DNA from 2 places in the Streptacidiphilus sp. BW17 genome. Region 2 is predicted to be linked to the other one. Evidence: riboswitches for the same ligand, from Rfam matches in the RefSeq annotation. Region 2 holds a riboswitch; the other holds the start of a gene.

Region 1 (14,507 bases), on a different contig from region 2:
GAACTGGCCCCCGGTCTCGACCTGTTGATCGGTGCGGACGACGTCCTGCTGGAGCTGGCGCTGGCCGGTGCGGTCGGCTGGATCGCCGGCTATCCGAACGCCCTGCCGCGCGCCTGTGCGGAGCTGTACCGCGCGGCGGTGGCCGGGGACCTGGCCGTCGCCCTGCCGCGCTACCGCACCTTGCACCCGTTGTTGCGCTGGGACTCGAAGACGGAGTTCGTCCAGGCCATCAAGCTCTCCATGGACCTTGCCGGTCGCCACGGCGGTCCGAGCCGTGCCCCGCGTGCGCAGCTGACCGGCCCGGCTCGGGAGCTGGTGACCCGGGCGACGGAGAAGGTCCTCGCCGAGGGACTGCGTTAGGAGGAGCGGGTCATGAAAACACGTCAGATCTACCACGCCGTCGACTCCCACACCGAGGGCATGCCCACCCGCGTCGTCACCGGCGGCGTCGGCGTGATCCCGGGTGCGACGATGGCCGAGCGCAGGGCGTATTTCGCCGAGCATCTGGACCATGTGCGGACCCTGCTCATGTACGAGCCGCGCGGCCACGCAGCGATGAGCGGGGCGATCCTGCAGCCGCCGACGCGGCCGGACGCCGACTACGGGGTGCTGTTCATCGAGGTGTCCGGGCTGTTGCCGATGTGCGGGCACGGGACCATCGGGGTGGCGACCGTGCTGGTGGAGACGGGGATGGTGCCCGTCGTGGAGCCCGTGACGACCGTCCGGCTGGACACGCCCGCCGGGCTGGTCGTCGTGGACGTGGCCGTCGAGGACGGATCGGCGACCTCGGTGACCCTGCGCAATGTGCCCGCCTTCGCGGAGCGGCTGGACGCCAAGGTCGCCGTGCCCGGCTTCGGGGAGATCCGCTACGACCTCGCCTTCGGCGGCAACTTCTACGTGCTCGTCGAACTCGACGACTACCGCCTGCCGTTCGACCGGTCCGCCAAGGACGAGATCCTGCGCGCCGGGTTGGCAACCATGGCCGCCGTCAACGCGGCGGGCGAGCCCGTCCACCCGGAGGACGAGCGGATCCGCGGCGTGCACCACGTCTACCTCGCCGCGCCCGGCTCCGACGCTCGCCACTCGCGGCACGCGATGGCCATCCACCCCGGCTGGTTCGACCGCTCGCCCTGCGGCACCGGGACGTCCGCGCGGATGGCCCAGCTGCACGCGCGCGGGGAGCTGGCGTTGGGGGCGGAGTTCCGCAACGAGTCGTTCATCGGCACCCGGTTCGTCGGCCGACTGCTGGAGGAGACGACCGTCGCCGGGCGACCGGCCGTGGTGCCGACGGTGACCGGGCGCGCCTGGATCACGGGCACGGCACAGTACTTCCTCGACCCTGCCGACCCTTTCCCCGCCGGGTTCCTGCTCTGACGCGCGGGTTCGTTCGTGTCACGTGATGGTGCAGGATGATGTTGCACAGGATTTCGCGCGAGAGGTACGACGGTGACGACGGAGCCCATCGAGAGCCCGGGCGGCGGCTCGCTCAACCTCCCTGCGGTGCAGGAGCGGCGCAGCCTGCGCGAGCAGGTGACCCACGCCCTGCGCGCGGCCCTGGTGGCCGGTGAACTCCGTCCCGGCATCGTCTACTCGGCGCCGGTCCTGGCCGCCGAGTTCGGCGTCTCCGCCACGCCGGTCCGCGAGGCGATGCTCGACCTGGCCAAAGAGGGCCTGGTCGAGGTCGTCCGCAACAAGGGCTTCCGCATCGTCGGCCTGACCGAGCAGGACCTGGACGACTTCACCGAGATCCGCGAGCTGATCGAGATCCCGGCCACCGTCCGCGTCGCCGAGACCGCGACCCCGGCCCAGCTCGAACCCCTCCGCGCCCACGCCCGCGACATCGTCACGGCCGCCCGCCGGGGCGACCTGATCGCCTACGTGGACGCCGACCGCCGCTTCCACCTCGGCCTGCTCGCGCTCCACGGCAACCGCCACCTCGTCGACACCGTCCGCGACCTGCGCAGCCGCTCCCGCCTCTACGGCCTCCAGGCCCTGGTCTCGGCGGGCCGCCTGGTCGAGTCGGCGGAGGAGCACGAGCGGCTGCTCGACGCGATCATCGCGGGCGACGTGGCGGGGGTAGAGGAGCTGATCAGCTCCCATCTCGGGCATGTCCGCAGGCTGTGGGCGCAGGGCAACTGACCGTGGGTGGAAACTGACGCAGCGTCAGCCGCCGGTCGCCAGCGTCAGGGCGACCAGCAGCATCGTCGCGGCGACGAGGCCGTCGAGGGCGCGCCAGGAGGAGGGGCGGCGGAAGAAGCCCTCCAGGAGGCGGGCGCCGAAGCCGAGGGCGGCGAACCAGCAGAGGCTGGCGAGAGTGGCTCCCAGGCCGAACTGCCAGCGCAGGGTGCCGTGGGTGGCTGCGACCGCGCCCAGGAGCAGCACCGTGTCCAGGTAGACGTGCGGGTTGAGCCAGGTCATCGCCAGGCAGGAGAGCACGGCCCTGCGGCCCGAGCGGACGGTCGGGCCGCCGCCCTCCAGGCCGGAAGGGCCGGACGGGTCGGGCGCACGGAAGGCGCGCCGCGCCGCCAGCACGCCGTAGCAGAGCAGGAACGCCACGCCGACGACCCGGACGGCGGTCATCGCGCCCGGCCAGGCCGTGACCACGACGCCGAGCCCGCCCACGCCGCAGGCGATCAGCGCCGCGTCGGACACCGCGCAGATCGCCACCACCGGCAGCACCGCCTCGCGTCGGATTCCTTGACGCAGGACGAACGCGTTCTGCGCGCCGATGGCGACGATCAACGAGAGGCCGGTGCCGAAACCGGCGGTAAGAGCGGTGAGCGGTGTTCCCATGCCCGCCACGCTAGGTCGGGGAGGTTGCTGCAGACCAGCTAAAGATTTTTACGTAGCATTAGCAGCCATGAAGTCAGACGGTCCGCCCCTTGCCCCGTCGCAGAGCCGGTCGCCGCACGATCTCGTCCGGACGCTGCTGGCCGTGGTCGACGAGGGGACCTTCGACGCCGCCGCAGCCGCGCTCCACCTCACGCCCTCCGCCGTGAGTCAGCGGATCAAGGCGCTGGAGCAACGCACCGGGCGGGTTCTGCTGACGCGGACCAAGCCGGTGCGGGCCACCGAGTCCGGGCAGGTGGTGATCCGCTTCGGCAGGCAGCTGGCCCAGCTCGAAGGGGACGCGCGGAGCGCGCTCGGCCTGGACGCCGGGGACACGCCGCCGCGCCTGGCGATCGCGGTCAACGCGGACTCGCTGGCGACCTGGTTCGTCCCCGCGCTGGGCCGCCTCGGCCACACACCCGGGGAGCCGGGCCTCACCTTCGACCTGCGCCGGGAGGACGAGGCGCACACCACCGCGCTGCTGCGGGACGGCGAGGTGATGGCCGCGGTCACCTCCACGCCCGAGCCGGTCGCCGGCTGCTCGGTGCGCGCGCTCGGACGGATGCGCTACCTGCCCGTCGCCACCGCCGAGTTCGTCGACACCTGGTTGCGCGGCGACCCGGCGGAGCTGCTCCCGCGCGCGCCGGTCGTCTTCTTCGACCGCCGCGACCAGCTCCAGGAGGGCTTCGCCCGCGAGCTGACCGGGGGTATGGCCGGTGCGGACGGAGCACGGCACTGGATCCCCTCCAGCGAGGGCTACCTGGAAGCCGTCTGCACCGGGCTCGGTTGGGGTCTGCTGCCCGAGGCGCAGGCGCAACCCCGGCTGCGCGACGGCAGGTTGAGGCGGATCGTGCCGGGGCGGTCACGGGATGTGCCGCTCTTCTGGCAGCAGTGGCGGCTCGATTCCCCGGCGTTGGCCGCGGTGGCGGAGGCCGTCGCCGCCGAGGCGGCGGAGCAGTTGCACCGCTGACACGCGCGAGGACGCCTCCGGGAGCGCAGAGCTCCGGGAGGCGTCCCGTTCAACCCAACTGATGGACCGTCAGGAATCGTGCGGTAGCAGCTGGATCACTCCGGCCAGGGCCAGCTCGACCACGACCAGGACCGCCAGCCCCGACTGGAACGCATGGCCGTATCCGGCGGGACCGCTGCTGCCGAGCGCGTCGTAGAAGACGATACCGAGGAGCGCGACGCCCACCGCGCCGCCGACCTGCTGCAGCGTCGTGATCACCCCGGACGCCGCACCGACCAGCTGCGGCGAGACGCGGGTCAGTACCGCCGCCGTGATCGGGGCGATGACCAGGCCCATGCCCACGCCGTCGACCACCAGCCCCGGAACCAGCCACAGCACTCGCAGCGTCCCGGCTGCGGTCCCGATCTGTGCGGTCCCGATCTGTGCGGTGCCTGCCCAGAGCAGGCCCAGACCGAGGGCCATCAACGCCGCGCCGAGGGCCACCGCCTGGCGTCCGAGCCGCGCCGCGACCAGGTCGGCACGGAGCGACGTGGCGAAGTAGCCGAGGCCCAGCGCGGTGAAGACGACTCCGGAGGTGAGCGCGTCCAGCCCGCGGCCGACCTGCAGATAGAGCGCGAGGATCAGGAAGAACGACCCCTGGCCGCTCCAGAACAGCAGTTGGGCCACCGCGCCGACCGTGAAGGCGCGGCCCCGGAACAACTCCGGCGGGACCAGCGGTGAACCCTGCCGTGCGCCCAAGTGCCGCTGGTGCGCGGCGAAGACGGCGAACAGCACGGCCGAGGCGGCCAGCGACAGCCACGTCCACAGCGGCCACCCGTCGCCGCGTCCCTGGATCAGCGGCAGCGCGAGCGTGACCAGCGCGGCCGTGATGAGCACGACGCCGACGTTGTCCAGGCGCGGACGTTCCGGCGCACGTGACTCGGGGACGCAGCGGTTGACCAGCGCGACCGTGACCGCGCCGATCGGAAGGTTGATCAGGAAGCAGGCCCGCCAGTCGGTTCCGAACAGGTCGGCCTTGATCAGCACGCCGCCGATCAGCTGCCCGAGCACCGCGCCGAGGCCCATCGTCAGCGCGTACATCGCGATGGCCCGCGCCTGCGCTTTGCCCTGGAAGGAGGTGCGGATGATGCCCAGCACCTGCGGGCCCATCAGCGCTGCGGCGAGGCCCTGCGCGACGCGCCCACCGATCAGGAAGGCGACGTCGGGGGCCAGGCCGCAGGCGGCGGAGGCCAGCGTGAAGAGTGCCAGCCCCAGCGCGAAGAGTCGACGGCGCCCCACGATGTCGCCGACCCGTCCGGCCGTGATCAGTCCGGCGGCGAGAGCGAGCGAGTAGCCCGCCACGATCCACTGGATCGCCGCCGGGGAGGCGCCGAGATGCCGCTGCATCGACGGGATGGCCACGTTGACGATGAAGAAGTCCAGCGCGGACATGAAGGTCGCGGTCAGCACCACCGGCAGCAGGCCCTTGCGGGCGGCAGGCGCGGCGGGTGCGGCGGCCGCGACGGGCACGGCGGGGTTTTCGTGCGGGAGGCGTGAGTCCCGGTCGGCCGGGACCCGGATGGCGGTCATCTGCCCTGCTCCAATGGGTCGGTGGGTGGGGTTCTTGGCACTTGGCAAGGAGGGGTGGGGCCGCGCGGGACTGTGGGAGCAGCCCCGCGCGGGGTCGGTGGGACGGCTCAGACGGACGGGACCTTGTCCAGGAAGCCCAGGACCTGCGCGATCCGGCCGTCCGCGTCCGCGACCAGCACGTCGAAGCCGATCACCAGCGGCTCGGCGGCGTCGGCGGGGCCGAGCTCCCAGGTGAACCGGGCGATGCCGTGGTGCGCGTCGACCGGGCCACCGAGGCGGAAGCGCAGGCCGGGAAACTGTGCCTGGACCGCCCCGAGCGTCGCGTCGACCGCGTCCCGGCCCTCGGCGACGACCAGCGGGTCGGTGTAGCTGCCGTCCTCCGCCCAGGTCTCGTCGACGAGCTTGCGGCGGGCGGCGGGGTCGGTCTCGTTCCAGGCGGCGATGTAGCGCTCGGCGAGCTCCTGGGCGGTGGTGTTCGCGGTGGCGTCCATTGTTCTTCTCCTTCGTCCGGTTCGTCCGGTGCGGTGTCCTGTGCGTTCCTGCAGGTCAAGACGTTACGGAGAAGGCGAGGACGCGGAATCAGTCGCGCTTAGGTACTTGTCGCACGAACATGTCGGTGGCTGTCGGTAGGGTGCTTGCATGCTGTACGGACGGGGGACCGAACAGGCCGCCATCGACGAACTGCTGCGCGCCGCCCGGGGGCGGACCAGCGGAGCGCTCGTGCTGCGTGGCGAGCCGGGTATCGGCAAGACGGCACTGCTGGAGTACGCCCGCGACGCGGCCGAGGGCTTCACCGTGCTGCGCACGGCCGGGGTCGAGGCCGAGTCCGAGCTGCCGTTCGCCGCGTTGCAACTGCTGCTCGCGCCCGCGTTGGGCGGCCTGGAGTCGCTTCCGGCGCCCCAACGGTCGGCGTTGGAGCGCGCCTTGGGCCTCGCGGATCCCGAGCCGGACGCGTCCACGCCGGGCAGCCGGCTGCTGGTCGGCCTCGGCGTGCTCGGGCTGCTGGCCGAACTGGCCGAGGGCGGGCCGGTGCTCTGCCTGATCGACGACCTCCAGTGGTGCGACGCGGCCTCCAGCGACGCCCTGTTCTTCGCCGCGCGACGGCTCGCGGCGGAGGGCGTGGTCCTGCTGCTGGCGGCGCGCGAGGGCGAGGCCCAGTCGACCGACGGCGCGTCAGGTGTCGCACCGGGCCTGGCCGAGCTGCGCCTGTCCGGCCTGGATCACACGGCGGCGGCGGAGCTGCTCCAGCACAGCGCCCCGGACGTCGATGTTCTGACGCGGCATCAACTTCTGGAACTCGCCCACGGCAACCCGCTGGCCCTGCACGAACTCCCTGCGGCCGAGCGGGCCGGCAGCGAGCCGCTGCCGCTCGCCGGACGGCTCCAGCTCGCGTACCACGGCCAGTTGAGCCGGTTGCCCGCCGCCGCGCAGACGATGCTGCTGGTCGCCGCCGCCGAGGAGACGGGCGAGCTGCCCACGGTCCTGGCTGCCGCCGAGCGGCTGGGCGCACACGTCGAGGACCTGCAGGCGGCGGAGGAGTCGGCGCTCGTCCGCGTCGAGCCGGGGGAGACGGGCGGACGGCTGGTCTTCCGCCACCCGCTGCTGCGGGCTGCGGCGCTGAGCCGCGCACCGCTGGCCCAGCGACTCGCGGTCCATGCGTCGCTCGCGCAGGCGCTTGCCGACCACGGCACGCCGGTGCGGCGCGCCTGGCATCTGGCCCAGGCCGCCACCGGGCCCGACGAGCCGGTCGCGGCCGAGCTGGAGCGGGCCGCCGAGCTCGCCGCCCGTCGCGGCGGCCATGCGGGCGCGGCGTCGGCCTGGGAGCGTGCCTCGCAGCTCAGTCCGGATCCGGCCGAGGCGACGCGCCGTCTGGTCCAGGCGGCCGAGTCCGCCACGGAGGCGGGTGAGATCGAGCGGGCCGAGGCGCTGGCCGGGCGTGCCCGCGCCCGGCGTCCCGAGGAGCCGGTGCTGCTGGCGCACCTCATGTTCATCGAGGGCCTGGCCCAGTTCTGGCGGGGTGCGCACGAGCCCGCCCACCAACTGCTGCTCGACACCGCCGAGTTGGTCGCCGCCAGCCACCCCGGCCCGGCGGCCCGCGTGCTGCTCCAGGCATACGACGTCGCCCGCTGCCTCGGCGACGAGGCCATGCGCACGACCGAACGCCGTCTCGCCGCCCTGTCCCTCCCCGCGGACGACCCGTTGGCCCCCGTCGTGGCCTACCTGCTCGACGCGGTGGCGGCCGGCGCGCCCGACGCCGAGGGCCCGGAAGGCGCAGCCCGCGACTCAGCGGCCCCCGACGCAGTGGCCCCCGACGCGAAGGGAGGCCGCACCCTGCCCGCCACGATGGCCCAGGCGCGGTCCGCCGGCGCGATCGTCCCGGTCGACCTCATCCAGGCCTGCGCCGCCGCGCTCACCGTCGGCCAGGACGCGGACGCCCTCGCCGTGACCGAGCAGGTCGTCGCCGAGGCCCGTGCCGGGGGCGTGCTGGCCGCACTGCCGCCGCTGTTGATCACGCTCGCCGAGAGTGAGCTGTTCCACGGCCGCCCGGACCAGGCCCAGGCCCACGCCGAGGAGTCGTTGGCGCTGGCCGCGGACATCCGCCAGGTGCAGTGGGCCGCGCCCTCGCACGCCCTGCTCGCCTACCTGGCCGCGCAGCGCGGTGACGAGGCTGCCTGCCGCACGGCCCTGCATGCTGCCTCGGCCGAGGCACGCGGCGGCGCCTCCGCACGGGTCGGCGCGCCGTGGCAGCAGTGGGCCGAGGGCCTGCTCGACCTCGGTCAGGGCCGCGCGGAGGAGGCGCTCGCCTTCCTGGGCACGCTGGTACGCGGCCCGGACAGGGGCCACGTCGGCGTGCTGCGCGCCGTCCCTGACGCGCTGGAGGCTGCCGTCCGGATCCGCGAGGGCGAGGCGTTGGCCGAGCCGCTGACCCGCTTCGAACGCTGGGCTGAGCGGTCCCAACAGCCCTGGGCGCGTGCACTGGTGTTGCGCTGTCACGCCCTGCTGGCCCCGGAGGAGTTCGCCGAGCGGCTCTTCCTCGACGCCCTGTCGCTCCACAGCGGGTCCGGCCGGCCCTGGGAGGAGGCCCGCACGGCGCTGCTCTACGGCGAGTGGCTGCGGCGTGCCCGGCGCAAGACGGAGGCCCGCATGCCGCTCCGCGCCGCCGCCCGCGCCTTCGACGCCCTGGGCGCGACACCGTGGGCCGACCGCGCCCGCACCGAGCTCGACGCCTCCGGCGCAGCGACCGCGGAGCCGCGAACCGCAGGGCCGCTGGCCGGCCTGACGCCGCAGGAGACGCAGATCGTCCGCCTCGCCGCGCAGGGCCTCTCCAACCGGGACATCGCCGCCCAGCTCTTCCTCAGCTCCCGGACGGTCGGCTACCACCTCTACAAGGCCTACCCCAAGCTCGGCGTCGCCTCCCGGGGCGAGCTCGCCGCGCTGGTCTGACAGGAGCGCCGACGACCGGCGACCGACGACCCACGACAACGCGGCGAGGCGGGTGCTCTCACACCGCAGGCCGATCCGGCCTGGTCCATAAGACAGGCCCCGGCCGCCGAGCACGGGATCGACGTCCTCCGCGCGGGCATTGGCACCCTGCTCAGCAAGGAGCTCCCGGCTGGCAGCACGTGAGCGTGCGACACGACCGGGGCGATGCAATGGCGAGCCGGAACCGCAACGGCGGGCGATGATCGGAGGGTGTCCGCCACCTCCAGCGACCCTCGGCTCGACGGCAGCGTCGTCGCGATCGACGCGGGTCACCAGGCCGTGTGCTTCTACCGTCACTACCCGCACCCCGTGGCCGAGGTCTGGCGCCACGTGTCGCGTCCGTCCCTGCTCCGGCGCTGGCTCGCCGCCGCCGACCGGCTGGACCCGGCGGAGGGCGGCGCTGTGGTGCTCCGCTGGCTGAACACCGATCCCGAGGGCCGCACCGTGATCGCCGCCGGCACGGTGACCGCCTACGACCCTCCGTCCCTGCTCCAACTCGATCTCGACCCGCACGGCCGGGTCCGCTTCGAGCTCACCGACGAGGGCGGCGGCACGGCTCTCGCCTTCAGCGCGCGCCTGCCCGCGCCGATCGAGGAGCCCGCACAGATCCTCGCCGGCTGGCACCTCCACCTCGACTACCTCGCCCGGGCCCTGGCGGGCGGCGCGGTCGACTGGCAGTCCTGGGATCCGGCCGCGGAGTGGGAACCGCTCCGCGCCGCCTACGCCGAGGCCCTCGGCTAGCCGGCGCGGCACCAGCTAGCTACGCGCCCCCACCGCCGAGAGCTCGCGTTCGAGCGGCGTACGGAACCTGGGCGTGACCGTGGTCCCGGCCAGGAACGCGCCCATGCGGTCGGCCTCTGCGGCGACGGCCGCCTCCGCCTCCGCGCCGACGTCCTCCAGGAGCCGCCGGACGACGGTCCCGTCCGGCTGCTGAGCCCAACCGCCGACGACGCGACCGTCCCACCAGACGGTCGGGCCGATATTGCCCGTCCGGTCGAAGAGTTGCGCGGCATGGCCGGGATCGGTGTACCAGTCGCGTCCGCGCCACCCCATCGAGGTCGGGTCCAGCGCGGGCAGCAGCGCGGCGCGCGGCTCGGGAGCGGGGGTGGATGCGGCGTCGCCGGGCAGCACCAGGCCCGGGCCGGTCCCGTCGGGGCCGTCTGGCAGGGTGACCTGCTCCGCGCCCACCGCGGCGAGCGCCTTGCGGACCGCGCCGAGCGTCCAGCCGGTCCACCACTTCAGGTCGTCCTCGGTGCCCGGCCCGTACGCGGCCAACCAGCGGCGAACCAGTTCGGCGCGCGCCTCGTCGACGGGCAGCTGCGGCAGCGGCGTGCTCGGGACCCAGCGGTAGGCGCTCGACGTCCAGCTCCCGCGCGGCCGGTCGCGCCGGATCCGGTTCTCGGCGGCGAGCACCCGCAGCACCCGCGAGGCCACGGTCTGTACCGCCTCGTACGGCTTGCCCACCGCGACCGTCACCCGTTCCTGCAACGCGGGCACGGCCGCCCCCAGTTGCTGCCCGGTCGCGGCACCGAGCCGCTCCAGCGCCGCCAGCGTCGACCGCTCGGCCTCCGCCAGCCATGCCGCGTCCCAACCGCCGCCCTCGCGGAGGAACTCCAGCAGCTTCTTCCGCTCCTTGGCGGCGATGTCGCGGGCGGTCGAGGAGTCGACGACGGGCGCGACGTCCACCGGGACGACGAACAGCGTGCGCCGCATCGACAACAGCCGGACCAGCGTGACGTCGTCGTAGAGCGCCTGCTCGACCAGCGCGACGCCGGGCTCCCGCAGCCGTGCCGCGAGCGAGAGGAAGACCGTCGCTGCGTCCGTGGCGTGCAGCCCGACGACCGCGTCCGCGGCCTCCAACGGCGTGGCCCACCGGGCGAGTTGCCGCGCCTGGATCCGTCGTCGCCGTTCGGCCGTGTCGATCTCAGCAGTCGCCATGGGCAGCACCCTAGGGCTTGCCTCCGACAGCTGCCGTTGGACGCGGCTGTGCTAGCGTCGAAGAGACGGAGGATTCCTCCGTTCCGGACGAGCGCGTCGTACCCGGCAAGGACAAGACGACGCAGCAGGAGCGGTGCACCGCGCACCGCCCCCTACTGCGAGAGGTGTTCTGCCGTGGCCTGGCTGGTGCTCGTCGTCTCCGGCGTCCTCGAGACCGTCTGGGCGGTCGCGATGCAGGCGTCCAAGGGCTTCTCCCGCCCCCTCCCGACCGCCGTCTTCGGCGTGACGGTCGTGCTGAGCATGTGCGGACTCGCCTACGCGCTGCGCTCCGTCCCGCTCGGGACCGGCTATGCGGTGTGGGTGGCCATCGGCACGCTCGGGACCGCGACCTACGGGATGGTGGCGCTCGGCGATCCGGTGACCGTGGCCCGGATCGTCTTCCTGGCCATGATCATCGGCGGCGTGGTGGGCCTGAAGGCGGCCCACTGACCGGTGCTGCTCGCGCCCGGACTCACAAAATGGTTTGGCCCGAGGCCCCCTCATGTTTGATGATCCACGAGTGATGGACCAGACCGTTCAGCAGAGCCTCGTCCGCGCCGCCGCGCGCAACAACGCCGACTGGTGCCAGGCGATGTGCCGCGCCCACGGCCTGAGCGGCGAGTACCGGCTCGACGCCTGGACCAGCCGGGAGCGCACTCCGCGCTACTACCCGGACGCCGTCACCCTCGCCGAGCGCCTCGACGTCGACGAACTGCTCGCCCGCGTCGACCGCACGACGCCCGGTGTCTCGGTCAAGGACAGCTTCGCCGCCCTCGACCTGGCCGGGCACGGCTTCCGTCCGCTGCTCGACGCGCACTGGATCGCCCGCGAGCCGGAACTCCCGGCCGCGACCTCGCCGTGGCAGCGCCTGCGCACGCCGGGGGAGCTGGCGGCGTGGGAGATCGCCTGGTGCGGCGAGGTCGCCGACCTCTTCCTGCCCCCGCTGCTGGAGGACCCGTCGGTCCTGGTCATGGCCGCGCCGGACTTCTCGGCCGGGGCGCTGCTCAGCCTCGGCGCGGGCGTGGTCGGCGTCTCGAACCTCTTCGTCGCCGCCGACGTGGCCGGAGCCCCCGGCACCACCTCCACCGCCGCCGCCCGCGAAGCGGTCCTGTTCCGCGCCTGGCACGACTGCCTCGCCGCCGCCTCGGTCCACTGCCCGGGCCTCCCCGTCGTGGGCTACGAGTCCGGCGCGGATCTGGCCGTCGCCGAGCGCGTCGGCTTCACCCGCCTGGCGCCCCTCCGAATCTGGCAGGAAGGCAGCACGTTCACAGTTATTGATGGTTCGTCAGATTCTGACTAACCTCCGCTGGGAGCTCCACGCAGCGTGCCCGGTGGTGCGCTGCTTCCGCGTTGCTTCGCTCCGCGTCGCTCTGCGTTGCTCTGCCCTGCGCTACTGCACTGTTCTGCGAGGAGGATCGGCCATGCCCGAGGTATCCGTCAGTGCCACGATTCCCGCTCCGGCGGACAAGGTCTGGGCGGTGCTCACCGACTTCGAACGCTTCGGCGAGTGGAACACCATCCATGTCGCCTTCCCGAACGGCGGCCCCACGGAACTCGTGGTCGGTGCCGTCTACGGCGAGAAGATGACCCTGATGGGCATGCCCGCCGAGGTCAGCTGGACCATCACCGAGCTTGCCGCCGGCAGCTCCCTCACCATGGACGGCAAGGGCCCGATGGGCATCAGCCTGCACCAGCACTACGCGCTCGGCGCGGCGGCCGACGGGAACGGCACCAGCGTCACTGTCGACAGCGAGTTCAAGGGCGCGGCCGTCAACATGATGGCGGCCCGGATCAAGGACGCCACCACCAAGGCGCTCAACGAGTCGCTGGAGAAGCTGACCGGCCTCGTCGGCTGAGGCAGACCGGCGGCTGCGGGTCAGCGGCTGCAGACCGGCGGCTGCGAGTCTGCGGCGGCGAGTGGACGCGGTGGCACCTCCGGCCGCGGCCACTCGCCGCTTTCGTTCCGCGCCACGCCTCACGTCGTCCGGGCACTGTCGTACCCCGGTGCTTTGATGGGAACCGTCGATCCCACCGGACGCACGCCGGTCGCATCATCCTGGAGGCACGCATGGCGCAGCTGAGGGCCCACAACATCTCCGTCTCCGCGGACGGCTTCATGGCCGGTCCCGACCAGAGCCAGGACGCGCCCCTCGGCGTCGGCGGCCAGCGGCTGCACACGTGGGTCTTCGAGGCCGCGTACGGGCGGCGGATGATCGGTCAGAAGGGCGGCACCGAGGGCGTCGACAACGCCTTCCTGCTGCGCGGCGACGAGAACGTCGGCGCGACGGTGATCGGCCGCAACATGTTCGGGCCGGTGCGCGGGGCCTGGCCGGACGAGTCGTGGCGCGGCTGGTGGGGCGAGGAGCCGCCCTACCACCACCCCGTCTTCGTGCTGACGCACCATCCGCGCCCCCCGCTGGAGATGAAGGGCGGCACGGTCTTCCACTTCGTCACCGACGGTCTGGACGCCGCGCTGGACCGCGCCTTCGAGGCGGCCGACGGCGCTGACGTCCGCGTGGGCGGCGGCGCGTCGACGCTCCAGCAGTGCCTGCGCAGCGGGCGGTTGGACGTGCTGCACGTGGCGATGGTCCCGGTCCTGCTCGGGGGCGGCGAGCGGCTCTTCGACAACCTCGGCAGTGGTCCTGCGGACGGGTACGAGTGCGTCGAGTTCGTCAGCTCGCCCTCCGTCGCGCACCTGCTCTTCGAGCGCACGGGCACGAGTGGGTCAAGCGGAGCAAACTGACCAGTAACGTGGGCGCATGCGCACTGCACTCATCACCGGCGCGAGCGCCGGAATCGGCGCGGCCTTCGCGCGACGTCTCGCCAAGGACGGCCACGGCCTGGTCCTGGTCGCCCGCGACGAGTCTCGGCTGACCACGCTCGCGGAAGACCTCGCCAAGGCGCACGGTGTCCCCACCGAGGTGCTCCCGGCGGACCTGGCCACCGAGGCGGGCATCAGCGCCGTCGAGGCACGCCTGGCCGACGCCGACCATCCGGTCGACCTGCTGGTCAACAACGCGGGCTTCGGCTTCAAGAAGGGCTTCCTCGACGTCCCGATCGAGGACGAGCTGACCATGCTCAAGGTCCACATCGAGGCCGTGCTCCGGCTGACCCGTGCCGCCGTCCCCGGGATGCGCGAGCGCGGCAGGGGCTACGTCGTCAACGTCGCCTCGGTCGCGGCCTTCGTCCCGCGCGGGACGTACGGGGCGAGCAAGTCGTGGGTGGTCCAGTTCACCGCGGGCGCGGACCGCGACCTCGCCGGGACGGGCGTCCGCCTCCAGGCGCTCTGCCCGGGGTTCACCCACACCGAGTTCCACCAGCGTGCGGAGATGGACATGTCCCGCGTGGGCCGGTGGCTCTGGCTCGACGCGGACTACGTGGTGGACCAGTCCCTGCGTGACCTGGTCCGCGGCAAGTCCGTCTGCATTCCCTCCCGCCGCTACCAGGCCGCGGTCGCCCTCTCCCGCAAGGCTCCGCTGGGCGCCCTCGGCGGCCTCTCCAACCGCATGGGCCGCCGCCGCACCGAACGCTGACGCGCACGCCCGTCCCAGCGCGGACGACAGCGCGATCGACAGTGTGAACGGCAGCCCGAACGACAGTGTGAACTTCAGTCTCGAACGCAGAAGCGGCAGGCGCCTTCACCGGGTGGACTCACCGGGCGAAGGTGCCTGCCGCAACG
Region 2 (14,507 bases):
GGCGAAGGTGTGGCTGAAGCGCGGCACGTTGTCCAGGAACACCTTCTCCGGCGCCACCCCCAGCTCCTTGATGGTCTGCCGCCAGGCCAGCATGTTGACGTTGTGCGGGATCACCAGGTCGATCTCGTCGAGCGTCAACCCGGCGTCCGCCAGGGCCTGGTGGATGACCTCCGCGATCCTGCCGCCGTACTGCTCCCCGAACTCGGTGTTCTGCTCGGGGGTCAGCTCCAGCCACTGGGCGTACTCGCCCAGGGTCCGGATCGCGAAGGACCGGACCACGTCGCCGTCGCCGTCCAGGGTGATCAGGCAGGAGGCCGCGGCGTCCGCCATGATCGCGGTGTTGGGGATGTGCTGGACGATCGGCGCGTACGCCTGCTCGCCGGTGACCATCAGGGCGTACGCGCCCTCGCCGCCCTCCGCGCGCAGCAGTTCGCCCAGTACCTCGATGGCGCCGAGGCTGCTGACGCAGGCCTGGTGGCTGAGGCCGAACGCCTCGGTGTCCACGAGGCCGAGTTCGTCGCGGACCAGCTGGGCGATGTCCACGTCGGCCGGGGCCACCGCCTGCGTGGTGTGGGCGTAGGCCAGGAAGTCCACCTGGCCGCCCTCCGGCAGGGCGGACAGGGCGCTGCGCGCGGCCGGCCGCAGCAGGTCGAGCAGCGGGAGATCGGGGTCGAAGCGGAGCCTGTCCAGCCCGTAGAACTTGCGGAACACGCCGAGTTGGGCCCGGCGCAGGCCGAGCCGCTCACCCAGTTCCTCGATCCGTACGCTGCGCTCGGGCAGGTAGGACTCGATCCGTTCCAGGGTGATCGGGCAGACCGGGGTCGGGCGGTCCGTGGTCGGATGGCTCATCAGGCCGACGCGATCTGTGCGCGGATCAGCCACAGCCGGTTGGCGCCGCGGCGGGTCCTCGGCTGGACGTCGTACGGCCAGCGGCCCTGTCCGGCTCCGGGCTGGCCGGGCTCGTGCAGGTCCACCACCTTCCACAGGTTCGCCGCGACGAACTCCTCCGGCTCGTCGCTGCCGAAGATCCACGGGGTGCCGTCGGCGGCGAGGGTGTCCAGGAACGGCTTGGAGAACGGGCTGCGCAGCAGCGCGCGGCCGAGGATGTCGAAGGCCAGCTGGCTGCCCGGGGCGGACGCGGAGGCCAGCAGTCGGAGCAGGCCGGCTGCCTGCTCCTCGGTGAGGAAGAATGTCAGCGCCTCGGCGACCCACAGCGTGGGGCGGGTGCGGTCGAAGCCCGCCGCCTCCAGGGCGGGCAGCCAGTCGCCGGTGAGGTCGGCGGAGACCTCTCGCCGGTCGGTGCGCGGCTCGGCGCCGAGGGCGTCGAGGCGGCGGCGCTTCTCGGCGATGAGCGGCCCGTGGTCGACCTCGTAGACCTCGACACCGTCGGGCCAGTCCAGCCGGAAGGCGCGGGCGTCCATTCCGGCGGCGATCAGTACGACCTGTTGGATGTCGCCTTCGGCGAGCACGGTCGTGATCGCGTCGTCGAGGTACTTGGTCCTGATCGAGATGAAGGGCAGCAGGCCGCCGCCCGCGTAACGCTCGATCAGCTCGAAGCCCTTGGGGGCGGCGAGGTCCCGGGCCAGCCGGTCGACGAAGAGCGCGTCCTCGCGCTCCGACTCCTGGGCGCGGGCAGCGGCCATCCACTGGGCCGTGTAGGAGACAGCGTGCATGGGGAACCCTCCTCGGGCTCAGGCGAAGAACGCCTTCTGGATGGTGGCCAGCGACTGGAAGTCCTCGATGTCGATGGCGTCGAAGTCGATCTCGATTCCGGCCGCGTCCTCGATCGTGTAGACCAGCTCGACGAAGGCGAGCGAGTCGACCAGGCGGCTCTCGATGATGTTGACGTCGAGGGCGAGTTCGGTGCGGCCTGGGTGACGGCCGAGGATCCAGTCGCGGACCTTGTCGATACCGGCGGAGCTCATGGCTGATCCCTTCGGGACGGGTTGGACGGTCACGGGCGGTGCGGGAGCGTCAGGGGACGGCGACCGCGGCTGCGACGGCGATCGCGAAGCCGTCGTCGTGGCTGATGCTGATGTCGATCGGGCCGAGCCCGGCCCGGGCGGCCAGTTGGGCGGCGCGGCCGGCCAACCGGACCTCGGGTCGGCCGCCCGGGCCGCGCAGGATCTCGATCCCCTGCCAGGGAACCGGCTGTCCGGCGGCGCCGAACAGCTTGAAGACCGCCTCCTTGGCGGCCAGCCGACCGGCCAGCCCGGCCCGGTCGGGAGCGCCGTCGGGGGTGACGGAGATCCGCAGCTCGTGCTCGGAGAGCATGCGGCCCAGCAGCGGTCGGCTCCCGGGGCCGAGCAGTTCGCCGACCCGGGCGAGCGGCACCAGGTCGACGCCGATGCGGGGCAGGCTCACCCGCGGTCGGCCGCGCGGACCGCGTCGACGGCGGCGCTCAGGTCTCCGTCGAAGTGCTCGGTCAGTACCGCGACCCAGCGCTCCAGCCCGAAGGCGGTGCAGGAGGTGTAGGCGTGCTCGCCGGAGGCCAGCTTGATGTCGCAGCGCTCGCCGAAGAAGTTCCGGTGGGTGTTGACTGAGGCGATCGCGAGGTCCCCGTACTGGAACTCGTGCTTGACCGGGTTGAGCTTCTGCATCAGCGCGCGGGCGCCGTCGTTGCGGAAGAACGGGTCGCCGGCCGGGGCCTTGCCGAGGTCGAGGTCGAGCGCGGCAGCGAAGGCGAGGATCCGCTCGGTGAACCCGTGCAGGGCCTGCTGGGTGTGCTCGTAGCTGCCGAGCGCGACGATCTCCCGCATCTGGAAGCTGGCCAGCCGGCGCAGCCCGCTGTAGTGGTCCTCGTTGCGGAAGCAGCGGTTGACCAGGGTCACCAGGGTGTCGTCGGCGACCTGCCCGCCCTCGTGGTACAGGTACGCGCCGTAGCAGGTGGCGTGCGGCAGCCCGTACCGGGCCTCGCGCAGCGCCTCGGGGGCGAAGCGGCCTCCGGTGGGCTTGTGCTGCTCCCGGGTCAGGTCCAGGGAACCGGCGACCCAGGCCAGTTGGGGGAAGTTGGTGTAGACGTCGAACTTCTCCAGGTCGGTCACCGGGTAGAGCGGCGGCGGGCTGATCTCGTCCGCTCCGGCCGCCAGGCCCCAGCCCGTGAAGACCCGGTCGAGTTCCTTGATCAGCCGGGTGGCCTCCGGCCCGAGGATGGCGAGCGCGGGCGCGCCGTCGCTCCCGGTCAGGCGGTTCATCGGATGAGTCCCGTCCTCTCCAGGTATCTGGTGGTCTTGCGGAGGGTCCGCCGCTCGGCCTCGGCACGGGCGGGCGACTCCAGCAGCAGCCGGCGCACCTCGTGCGGCCTGTCCAGCCCGGCGTCGCGGTAGACCTGCGGGTGGTACAGCGAGTCGAAGCTGTGGGTGAGATAGCGCCGCAGGTAGTTCGAGATCTCGGTGAGCTCCTGCTCGGACGCGGTCTGCTTGAGGTCCTGGTAGAGCAGGTCGACCAGCTCACGCCCGAAGGCGATGTGCCGGGACTCGTCCTGGTGGTGGATCCGGTTGATCGCCCGGATCGTCTCGTGCAGCCGTTCGTCGGTGGCCATCGTCGCGTTGAAGTGGTCCACCAGCTCCTCGAAGATCAGGATGCGGGCGAAGACCAGCAGGCTCTCCGTCTTGGCGGAGTGGCCCACGGCCTCCGCGCCGCCGGCCGGCTGGCGGTAGATCTTTCCGCCGTAGCGGAGGCAGAACTCCGCGAAGAACCACATGTGCTCGTTCTCCTCACCGATGAAATGGTGGAAGAACTCCGAGGGCTTCTCGAAACCGGCCGTGTGGATCCGGTTGACCACCTCGGTCAGCAGTTCCCGGATGCCGTGCACATTCAGGCTGTAGAAATTGATGCTTTCGTACCTGGACAGGGTGCGGAGCTGTTCCGGGGAAAGCGTCCCGGCGAGTTCCGTGCCGTAGGTGGTGGTGAGTTCGGGGCTCATCCACCAGATGTCCTCGGGGAGCCGATCCGGCCACGCGAAAAGGCGGTAGGGGTTGTAGTAGTCGTCGATCGACTTGGCGGTGAGGCGGTCCATGATTTCCTGGAACCGGCTGTTCCGGTCGATCACATCGCTGACCATGGGGCGAGGACTCCGTTCGCCTCGGGGCTCTGTGGTGTGCCTCCACCCTACGGATTGGTCTGAACCTTTCTCAATGTCCGGTTCCGGCTGCCGAATTCGGCCAGCGGACGGTCAGTTCCGGGCCGTAAGTTCCGGGCCGTCAGTTCCGGGCGCTGAGCTCCGCGCGCAGCGCGGCGTTCTCCTGCTCCAGCCGCGCGAGGCGCTCGTGGACCGGGGCCAGGGCGCCGGAGAGTTCGTGCTCGCTGAAACGGCGGGTGATGTGGTTCTGGCAGTTCCAGGCGAAGGCCTCCACCCGGATGGTGACGAGTTGTTCGACCGTCCCATCGGTGCGCGGCGAACCGAGGCGCTCGGCGAGCACGGGGTCCTCGCCGACCGGCACGGCGGTGGCGTGACCGAACAGCTTGAGCCGGGCCTGGCGGGCGTGGTCGAGGAAGAACAGCGCGACCCGGTCGTCGCCGCGCACGTTGCCCGTGGTGATGTACTGCCGGTTGCCCCGGACATCCAGATAACCGAGCGTGTGCGCGTCCAGGACGTGGACGAACCCCGGCGGGCCGCCTCGGAACTGGATGTACGGCCAACCGGTCTCGCCCACGCTGGCGAACAGGAAGCCGTCGAGACCGCGGATGAACTCGGCCGCAGCGCCGGTGAGCGGCTCGGCCTCGTCGCCGCCCGCACCCCGCAGACGACGGTCGGCCGCCGTGGCGCTGCCCATCTCCTGCTGGACCCTACGCACCGAGGACGTGTACGCGAGTCGGTCGTAGCGGCTCATGCGACGCTCCTCAGAACCGCGTCCACCAGGCCGGTCCTGGCGGCCAGGACGCCGGCCTGGAAGCGGCTTGTGGCCGACAGGTCCTCCATGATCGAGGCCACATGACGGCGGAGTGTCCGGTCGGACATGCCCACCCGGCGCGCGATCACCTCGTCCTTGGCCCCGGAGGCCAGCAGGTCGAGCAGGGTCGCCTTCAGATCCTCCAGCGTCCCGGCGTAGCCGGCCGCCCCGGAGTCGACGGTGAACGCGGATTCCCAGGCCCTGGCGTGCTGTCCGGCCAGGAAGGCCGCGACCGCGCCCTCGTAGACGACGGCGATCTCGTCACCGTCACCGGCCGGGATGAAGGCCGTCCTCCGGTCGAAGACCAGGAAGCGGTCGCGCACCTCGTTGGTGGTTCGCACCTGCCCACCCGCAGGCAGGAGTTCGCCGATGTGCGCGCGGGTGTCGGAGTCGCCGCGGGCGGTGTGGGGGTAGAGGACCCGTCCCTGCGCGCCCCGGCGCACGGCTTCCAGCACCAGCGGGCGGGCCAGCCGCAACTCGGGGGTCTCCTGGGCCACGCAGGGCTGCATCACCAGGACCTCGGTGGTGCAGCCCTGCGCAGCCTCCAGCAGCCGCAGTTCGATCTCCTCCGGGTCGTCGGTGATCACCACCGACTTCGCGCGGGTGCCGGCCTGCTTCTGCTTCTCGAATGCCGCCACGAAGGAGCTGAACGTCCCCCTGAAGCCCGCCAGTCGGCGACGTCTGTCGAGGATCTCCCGCTCCAGCGGGATCAGCAGCTCCATCTGGGCGGCCTCCGGGCTGACCGCGATCAGCCGGTCCGTGCCGCGCTCGGCCGACCTGACCAGGCGCAGATCGCGCAGCGCGGCGACCGCCCGGTCGGCACGCTGCTGTGCGACGCCGAGCGCCTCGGCGATGCCGGAGGGAGTGAAGTCCGGTAGTCCGAGGGCGTGTTCGTAGCAAGCGATCATGAATTCGTCCACCTCGGCGGCCCGCTGGACGTCCTGACGCAGGGCCTCTGGGGAGAGTTCCATCGTCATCTCCTTCTGATCGCGTGGATGATGCCGACTCGGCCGCAGGGGAGGAGCCCGAGCCGGCCCGCACGGGCGGCTGTCAGGGGCGCGATGAGCTGTCGCAACGTGTCACCTCATGAATCAGCGCGGAACCAACCTCTGGTGATCACGGTACGCAGCGGGCCTGCCGAGGCTCCTACAGTCGGACCAGAGGACCGCAAGCCCGGAGTTGAGCCGATCACAGCCAACATGCCTCCCCTGACCAGCAGTTCCGCCGACCGCCCCGGACCGGTCGGCGGGGCACCGGCAGAACTGCGGTACCTGCCGCAACAGTTGCCCTTCCGCCGCCCGGCGGACCGGCGGATCACGGGGCCGGGGGAAGGACCACGGTGCCGTCCCCCCGGTGCGCGGCGGTGAGGCGACGCAGCGCCAGTTCCTGCCCGTCGCTCCAGTCGGCCTGCCGTGCCAGCTCCAGCGCGCTGCCGAGCAGCTCCACGGCCTGCGCGTCGTGCGCCATCGCCGAACGGCATTCGGCACGCCGAAGTTGGGCCGCGGCCTGGGCCTGCAGCCGGCCGTCGGCGACCGCGGCGAACAGCCCGGCGGTCGCGACCTTGAGGCAGTCGCCCGTGTACTTCCCTGCCGACAGATGACTGTGCAGGCTCTCCGCCAACCGCCAGGCGACGCCGGGGAAACCGGCGCCGGACGCCTGGAGGACCGCGCTGGACAGGTTCTCCCGCTCCGCGGCCAGCCACTGCGCGGCCTGACCGTGACCCGAGAAGACCAGCGCGGCCGACGGCGCGGAGCCTGCCTCGGACCGGTCCGAGGCAGGCTCCGACGGATAGAGCAGCCGGACCGCGGCGTCGGTGTGGTAGAGGTACCAGTCGTAGAGCCGCTGCTGGGCGGCGTGCGCCTCGTCCCTGCCGACCAGTTCGCGGGCGTAGGAGCGCAGCAGATCGTGCAGCCCGAACCGGCCGGGCACCCGTTCCTGCACCAGATGCGCGTCGGTCAGGCTCACCAGGAGTCCGGCTGTTCCGGCCGAGGTCGAGTCCACCAGCGCCGCCGCGCCGGGCACCGTGACGTCCTGGCCGGGCATCAGGCTGAGCAACCGGAACATCCGCTGGCCCGCTACCGGGAGCGCGCGGTAGGAGAGGTCGAAGGCGGCCCGCACGGTCGAGCGCCGATCCCCTTCGACGCACAGCCGGCTGAGCACGTCACTGCCCGCCAGTTCGGCACCGTAGTCGGCTATCCCGGCGTTGCGGGCCACCACGTTGGCGCCGGCGATCCGGATGGCCAACGGCAGACCGCCGCACACCTGCACGAGCCGGCGGGCCGCCTCCTGCTCGGCCGAGACCCGGCACGCGCCGACGATGCTGCTGAGCAACTGGCAGGCCTCGTCCGGGTCGAGCACGTCCAGGGCGAGGCGTCGGGCACCGTCGCTCGCCACCAGCCCCGCGAGCTGGCTGCGGCTGGTGATCATCACCACGCAGCCCTGCGCGCCCGGGATCAACGGTCTGACCTGCTCGGCATCCCGTGCGTTGTCCAGCATGATCAGCATCTGCCTGCCGGCGAGCAGCGTGCGGTAGAGCGCCGCGGCCTCGTCCTCGTCGGCGGGCACCTGGTCGGCCGGGGTACCCAGGGCCCGGAGGAACTGAGCCAGCACATCGCTCGGGCGCAGCGTCGGAAGCGGTGAGTGGCCGCGCAGGTCGACGAACAACTGCCCGTCCCCGAAGTGCTCCCGCCGCGTGTGCGCCCAGTGCTTGGCGAGAGCGGTCTTGCCCACCCCGGGCGGCCCGACCACGACCACCAGCTGTGAGCGCCGCGCCGGGTCGGGCGAGACGAGGTCGTCCAGCTCCCGCATCTGCCGTCCCCGCCCGACGTAGGAGCCGGTCCTGGCGGGCAGTTGGGCCGGGGGCGGGCCGGCGGGCACCGCGCGGTCGGCAGGAGCGGGGGCGTCGAGGCGCTGCGCGGTGGGCAGTTGCTGACGCAGCACCCGCATGTGGGCGTCGCGGAGCTCCGCGCTGGGCGCGATCCCCAGCTCCTCGTCGAGCCGGTCACGCAGGCGGCTGAACACCTGGAGCGCGGCGGCCTGCTCCCCGCAACTGGCCAGGGACAGGATCAGCCGGGCGTGCAGACCCTCGTGCAGCGGCTCGGTGTTGACCAGGTCCCGCAGCACCGGGACGGCCTCCTCGTGCCGGCGCAGCAGCAGCGCCGTGTCGGCGTGCAGCAGCGCCGCCTCGACGCGCCGCTCGTTGGCCGCCACTGCCGCCGGATGCTGACGCAGCACCGGGTCCGCATCCGCCAGCACCGGACCCCGCCACCACTGCAGGGCCTGCGTCAGCGCCGCGTACGCGGCCCCGGGGTCCGGCACGCGGCGCAACCGCTTCGCCTGGGTCAGCTGCTCGTCGAAGTGGCCCAGGTCGATCTGGCCTCGGGACGCCTTCAGCACGTAGCCGGTGGGCGTACGGGCGACCGTCGGCGGCGGGACCGTCGGCAGATCGCCCGGTTCCAGCAGCTGGCGGAGCTGGCTGACATAGGTGTGGATCAGGCTCTGATGGGAACTGGGCGGCCCGGACAGCCATAGGACGTCCGTGATCTCCTGCTGGGTGGACGACTCGGGGTACTTGAGCACCAGCAGGCCGAGCAGGCGGCGCAGCATCGGACTGGTGACAGACACGGAGCCGTCACCCCGCTGGAGGGAGAGCGGGCCGAGAATCAGCAGGCGCGGCCGACTGACGCCGCGAGGCGGCGCGGTGCGGCCGACCGCCAGCAGGTCCGCCCGCTCTCCGCGAGTCAGCTGCAGCGCCTCGGCCAGGCGCTGCAGGGTGCGCGTCTGGGGGCGCTGGACCCGGCCTCGCTCGATGTCACGCAGCGCCCTGGTGCTGATCCCGGCCCGCGACGCGGCCACCTCCTGACTCAGCCCCGCCCGTCTGCGAAACAACTGGAGCGTCGTCCCGAACTCGCCGGACTCGGCTGCACCACCTCCCCGGGGAAGCCCCCCGCCCCACTCCGACATGGCATCCCCTCGTCCGGTGTCCGTGACCCGTCATGACCGCCCGCGGCATCGCAGCCGAGTGCGGCCGGTTTTGCCGTGACTTCGTCAACGATCATTTTGGACTAGACCAATGAACCAAGGGAAGACCCGCACCCGGGGGCGAAACGCCGCATTCCGACGAAGAACCGGCGGTGCGACTCGGTCTGGTCGGCGATCGGGCGGGTCTTCGCCATGGACGAGTTCGGCCCGCTGGGCGTCCGTCCTACCGGCGGGTCCTGCTGGGCGAAGGCCGGCCTGGCCGACGTGGGACTGAGCGTGCCGCGCAGCGCGTCAGGGGTGTTCTCGGTAGCCTCCGGTCCCTGTGTCGCATCCGGTGCGGGTGGTGGGTGTCAGGAGGTGGAGCTTTTGCCGATCAGCCACCAGCGCTGGATGCCGGAGCTGTCCAGTGTGAGTGGCACGCCGTCGACGTTTTCCTGGGTGGCCGCGTACTGGCTGCTTTGCCAGAGCGGCACCACGGGAACGTCCCGTGCGATGTCTTGCTGGATCTGTGCGTAGTCGCTCTTGGCGTCCTCGCGGTTGGTGTGCGCCAGGCCGTCGGCGATCAGGGCGGCGGGAGCGGCGTAGCCGTTTTGGACGGCGTTGTGCGGGCCGACGAGCGGGGCGATGTAGTCGTCGATGTCGAGGTAGTCGGAGTACCAGGTCAGCGAGTAGGCGTCGAAGTCGGGCTTTTGCAGGATCGCTGCCGCGAGCTTCGGGTGGGTCACGTAGTCGTGCAGGGTGACCTTGAAGATGCCGCCGGCCTCGAGTTGCTGCTTGATGAGCGCGGCTTCCTGCGCGATGGCCTGGTCGCCCCTGCTGTAGTACGAGAAGGTGAAGGGCACCGGGAGCGACACCCCGGCGCTCTTGAGCTGCTGGCGGACCTTGTCCGCGCTCAGGGGCCGCTGGCCGTAGACGGAGAAGCTGCTGGTCGCGTCGGCGATGCTGCTCGGGACGATGGTGTACGCGGGGGAGACCATGTGGCTGAAGGCCTTGTCGGCGATCGCGCCGCGGTCGAGCAGCTCGGCCACCGCGCGCCGCACGGGCTGCTTCGCGAAGACGCCGGACGCGGTGTTGAGCACCAGCATGTGGATGCCGCCGCCCGGGCCGGAGTCCACTTGGAGGCCGGTGCCGAGCTGCTGGTTCTGCTGCATGCTGACCACGTCGGAGACGTTGAGGTCCGCGATGACGGTGTCGACCTGGTCGTCGTCCAGCGCCTTCTTGGTGCCCTCCTGGTCCGGGTAGTACCGCAGGTCGATCCCCGAGTTGCGCGGAGTCGCGGCGGATCCCTTGTAGTTCGGGTTCAGGGAGAGCTTGACCTCGCTCGGGGACTTGTCGACCCCGGAGCCGGTGAAGGTGACCGAGTCGATCTTGTACCGGCCGGAGCCGACGACACCGGTGTAGTCCAGGGCGGCTTCCTTGGCAGCCGGGAGGGTTTTCGGGTCGATGATCGAGGCGACGCCGGAGCTGAGCTTGGCCGGCATGGTCGCGTCCGGAGACTTCAGGTGGAAGACAACCGTGTCGTTCCCCCGCGTCTGCACCGACGCGATGGTGGCGCCCAGGATCGCGACCGGGCCGTTCGGATCATTGATCGCCATGACGCGGTCGATCGAGTACTTGACTGCCGCGGCGTTGAGCGGGTCGCCGTTGGAGAACGTCATGTCCGGGCGCAGAACGCACGTGTAGGTCTCGTCGGCGTGATCGGTGTAGCCGCACGACTGGGCCGCGTCCGCCTGCGGGGTGTCCGAGCCCGGCCGGTAGCTCATCAAGCCCTGGTAGATGTTGGAGTAGAGCGTCCACGCGCCGATGTCGTAGGCCTGCGCCGGGTCGAGCGTGGTGTAGGCGTTCGCCGAACCCACCGTGATGACCACAGGCGGCGCCCCCGCAACCTGGCCGGTAGGCCCCGAGGGAGCACACGCGGCGGTCATGGCGATCAAACCCGTGCAGGCGAACGCTGCTGACATTCGCTTGGCTGCTGACATCGTGTTCCGCATCTCCAAAAATCGTGAAGTGAGCAGCCTCCCACGCAGGTCGCACGAGCCACGCAACCGCTCCTGGACTGACACTCACTCAAAGAGACGCCCCGCCAGGAGCGATATATTCGCCTAGGTCCTATAAATCCCATCTTGTTATGACGTTTAGTACATACACGGAAACTCACCGTGGAGCCGCGCATCCCTCAATGACGCACCGAACAGCGCCCTGACCAGGCCATATGTGCATACCCTGTGGATTTTGGATGGATTACGTGGAGGGTGTGCCGACGAACCCTGCCGCCACACCCTGAACGGACCCTGCTCCGCCACGTTGAGTGCTCTGCCGCGAAAGAGGGCGGCGCCGGTAGGCCGACGTCAGGAGGCGAGCCACCGGTCGCCCGCAGTGCCCACCGGTGGGCCCCAGGGTTCGCCGAGGCCTGTCGGCCCACGCCTGGGCACCCGTGAACCCGGTGCCCGGTCCAGGGCCACCGCCAGGTCCATCGTGAACGGGGAGTTCCGGCCGCGCGGTCCAGGCGGTGTCGCTGCAGCAGCGCTGGGCGGCGGAGTCGTCGATCGATCTCGTGGTAGCTTCGCGGCGGAGGCTCATAAGTGCCAGCCCCGGACGAGACGTGCGCCGTACCCGGCCTGCAAAGACGACGCATTCGGGAGGCGTCATGGCCACAGGGACATCCTTCATCGATTTCGACAGCCCGGTTCGCAGGCCCCGGGAGTTGGACGTCCGCTGGATCCACGGCTCACCGTCGTCCAAGCACAACACCGACCCGGACATCCAGGTCTACGCCTACGACGAGCACACCGTCATCCTGCGTCAGAACATGGCCATCCACTACGAAGCGCCGTTCCTGTTCCTGCTGTTCGGCAACACACGGGCCGTGCTCATCGACACCGGAGCCACCGCGTCCACCGAGTTCTTTCCGCTGCGTCGAGTGGTTGACGAACTCATCGACGGCTGGCTCGTCCGCAACCCCCGGCCGGACTACCAGCTGCTGGTACTGCACACCCACGCCCACGGCGACCACATCGCGGGTGACAATCAGTTCGCCGACCGTCCCGACACCACCGTGGTCGACGCAGACCTTGCCACGGCCTGGAAGTACTTCGGATTCGCCCAGGACCCCACCGCCGTGGCGCGGATCGATCTGGGGGGCCGCGTGCTCGAGTGTCTCGCTACCCCTGGCCACCACAAGACAGCGGTCACCTTCTACGACCCGTGGACCGGGGTCCTGCTCACCGGCGACACGGTCTACCCCGGCCGCCTCTACATCCAGGACTGGTCCGCGTTCGCCGGGACCATCGACCGCCTGATCGAGTTCTGCGAACACAGACCCGTCACTCACGTCCTGGGCTGCCACATCGAGATGACCACCGAAGCGGGCGTGGACTATCCGGTCCGCACCACCTACCAGCCCCACGAACCCCCGCTGCAGATGACCACCGGGCACCTGCACGAGATCCGCGACGCGCTCGTCGAGGTCAGCGACGAGCCCCGCCGACTCCCGTACCCGCTCTTCGTCATCTGCCCAGACGACTGAACCAGGCCCACGTCGCGCCGCCGGCCCGGACGCGCCACTGGCTCGGCACCCCCGAACTTCTGACCACTGTTCAGGACGGTGGGCACCGGATGTTGTGGAGACCGGGCATCGGTCGGGCACCGGTGTTGCCCACTGGCGCGGGCCGGCGCAGGAAGGGCGGACGCGCCAGGCGTGCTGATCTTCTGGCGCAGCTGCACGCCTATGCTGACCGACCTGACAGGCCCTGTGTCGCAGGCCGGACCGCCGCAGTTCGATCCCTGCCTGGCTGACGGGCGCCTGCACGGGGGCGCCTTCGGGCCGGCGAGGACCTCGCGCCGGAAGCTGACGTCGGGGCCTGGCGCTCCAAGACCGCCTCAGCCATGGCCGAGCGCTCAGAGCTGGCGGGGCCACAGGTGTCTCCGAGGTTCCGGGCCCGGATCGGGCCCGTTCACCACGGAACGCCGCTCACCAAAGCCGAAGACTTGCTCAGACGAGACGTCAACACCCGCCATCCTCATGGAGCGGCCCGACATCGACGGCTACCCGTGCTGAATGTTCTGGCTTGTCTTCGGTTCTCGTGCAACTTCTGCAGCCCCCGCGTGGTGAAGGAGGGTGAGGGCCGTCGCTGGTGCGGCTCCGTGGAGCGGGGAGGGCAGTCCGTGGTGGCGGTGACGGTGATCGTGGGGGGTGCCGAAACGCGGGAGGGGCTGGCTGAGGTCGACTTCGACGCCTTCGTAGCGGCGCACTGGCAGCGGCTGACGCGTACCGCGTACCTGCTGACGGGCGACCATCACGAGGCCGAGGACCTGGTGCAGGTCACGCTGGCGAAGGTCTACCCGCACTGGGCCAGGATCAGGCGGCTGGACGCACCGAACGCCTACCTGCACCGAGCCATGGTGAACAACGGCTTCAGTCGACAGCGCCGGCGCCGCGCCCGGCAGTTGTTGATGCCCTGGGTGCCCGAGCGGGCCCAGCCGTCCGCCATGGCGCAGGTGGAGCAGCGGTCCGCGCTGCTCCGGGCGCTGGATGAACTGCCGCCGCGGCAACGGGCGGTGGTGGTGTTGCGCTACTGGGAGGACCTCAGCGAGCGGCAGGTTGCCGACGTCCTGGGTTGCACCACTGGGAACGTCAAGAGCCAGGCCAGTAGAGGTCTGGCGAAGCTGCGGAACCACCAGGCACTGGCCGGGTACGCGGCGTCGGGATCGATGGAGGAGCAGTGACGATCCACCAGGACGAGGACATGGTGCGCCGCGCACTGGCGGACGAGGCGCTGGGGTACCGCCCGCCGCACTGGGCGGGCCCGGCCGCGGCGATCCACGAGCGCGGAGCCAGGCGGCGGGTCCGCAGGGCGTTCGCGGCGGCGGTCGCAGTCGCGGCTGTGGGCGTGGCGCTGGCCGTTACTTCAGGCGGCGCACAGGCAGGACGCGTAGTCGCCGCGTCTGCGGTGTCGCAGGCTTCCTCGACTTCGGCCCGCCCCTCGGCGTCGGCGTCGGTCGCGGCGGTCCCGTGGCCAGCAGTGCGGGTGGTCCCGGCCGACCGGGACCTGGACTTCGGCCACCAGATCTGGATGCGGCTGACGGCCGCTGAGGCATGCGAGGCTCTGGGGCCGTACGCGACCCGCGCCTATAGCTGCAACACCATCACCGACGGGAACCAGCCGCAGGGCTCGGTGAGTGCGCGGGAAGCCGCGGACAGCTCCGGAACGCTCTACGCGCCGTTGTACCTCGGCCCGGGCGACGCGGCCCGGATGACCGCCGCGGTCCACGGCAGGACCTACCGCGCCACCGTCGTGACCCTCGCCGGGCACCCCGGCTACGCGACCGGGTTCCTCTGGCTGCCCACGGGGCCGCAACCCCCGGAACACGGTTCTGAGATACAGATCACCGTCTACGACGCCCAAGGCATGGTCCTGGCCGAAGCGGAGGTGCCCGGGATGTAGTCGCAATGCCGCTGAAGCCCTGTCACCAGCTCGTCCCGAAGGAAACCGATCATGCATCCCGCTACGCGTCGCGCAGCCGCCGCGACCCTCGCCGTCTCCGCCGCGATGGCACTCAGTGCCTGCCGTTCTTCCGGTCCCGCCGCAGGCGCCTCCGCCACCACCTCCGCGGTCGCCGCAGCGCCGAGCCCGT

What was found. A riboswitch is a leader RNA that binds a small molecule or an ion and turns the genes downstream of it on or off. The one in region 2 is predicted to bind guanidine.
Region 1: it holds a riboswitch for guanidine, as region 2 does, so the genes downstream of both, ABH940_RS19715 (multidrug efflux SMR transporter) here and ABH940_RS32150 (MBL fold metallo-hydrolase) in region 2, are expected to answer to the same signal.

Annotation. Positions count from the first base shown of each region.
Region 1 covers NZ_JBGCCR010000015.1:37,667-52,173, forward strand. Annotated here, with positions in the region: gene ABH940_RS19665 (dihydrodipicolinate synthase family protein) at 1-360, shown strand, start outside; gene ABH940_RS19670 (proline racemase family protein) at 373-1,374, shown strand; gene ABH940_RS19675 (GntR family transcriptional regulator) at 1,462-2,139, shown strand; gene ABH940_RS19680 (LysE/ArgO family amino acid transporter) at 2,164-2,793, opposite strand; gene ABH940_RS19685 (LysR family transcriptional regulator ArgP) at 2,861-3,799, shown strand; gene ABH940_RS19690 (MFS transporter) at 3,869-5,368, opposite strand; gene ABH940_RS19695 (nuclear transport factor 2 family protein) at 5,476-5,859, opposite strand; gene ABH940_RS19700 (AAA family ATPase) at 6,008-8,812, shown strand; gene ABH940_RS19705 (SRPBCC domain-containing protein) at 9,062-9,592, shown strand; gene ABH940_RS19710 (winged helix DNA-binding domain-containing protein) at 9,608-10,789, opposite strand; guanidine-III (ykkC-III) riboswitch at 10,851-10,915, shown strand; gene ABH940_RS19715 (multidrug efflux SMR transporter) at 10,964-11,278, shown strand; gene ABH940_RS19720 (hypothetical protein) at 11,352-12,128, shown strand; gene ABH940_RS19725 (SRPBCC family protein) at 12,250-12,684, shown strand; gene ABH940_RS19730 (dihydrofolate reductase family protein) at 12,897-13,571, shown strand; gene ABH940_RS19735 (SDR family NAD(P)-dependent oxidoreductase) at 13,588-14,361, shown strand.
Region 2 covers NZ_JBGCCR010000039.1:11,968-26,474, reverse strand. Annotated here, with positions in the region: gene ABH940_RS32205 (3-oxoacyl-[acyl-carrier-protein] synthase III C-terminal domain-containing protein) at 1-849, opposite strand, end outside; gene ABH940_RS32200 (class I SAM-dependent methyltransferase) at 849-1,673, opposite strand; gene ABH940_RS32195 (acyl carrier protein) at 1,692-1,925, opposite strand; gene ABH940_RS32190 (holo-ACP synthase) at 1,975-2,364, opposite strand; gene ABH940_RS32185 (hypothetical protein) at 2,361-3,194, opposite strand; gene ABH940_RS32180 (diiron oxygenase) at 3,191-4,063, opposite strand; gene ABH940_RS32175 (pyridoxamine 5'-phosphate oxidase family protein) at 4,203-4,832, opposite strand; gene ABH940_RS32170 (LuxR C-terminal-related transcriptional regulator) at 4,829-5,863, opposite strand; gene ABH940_RS32165 (BTAD domain-containing putative transcriptional regulator) at 6,207-8,855, opposite strand; partial or broken gene ABH940_RS32160 (IS630 family transposase) at 9,054-9,137, shown strand; gene ABH940_RS32155 (ABC transporter substrate-binding protein) at 9,224-10,741, opposite strand; guanidine-III (ykkC-III) riboswitch at 11,442-11,509, shown strand; gene ABH940_RS32150 (MBL fold metallo-hydrolase) at 11,521-12,399, shown strand; gene ABH940_RS32145 (SigE family RNA polymerase sigma factor) at 13,086-13,598, shown strand; gene ABH940_RS32140 (hypothetical protein) at 13,595-14,317, shown strand; gene ABH940_RS32135 (hypothetical protein) at 14,369-14,507, shown strand, end outside.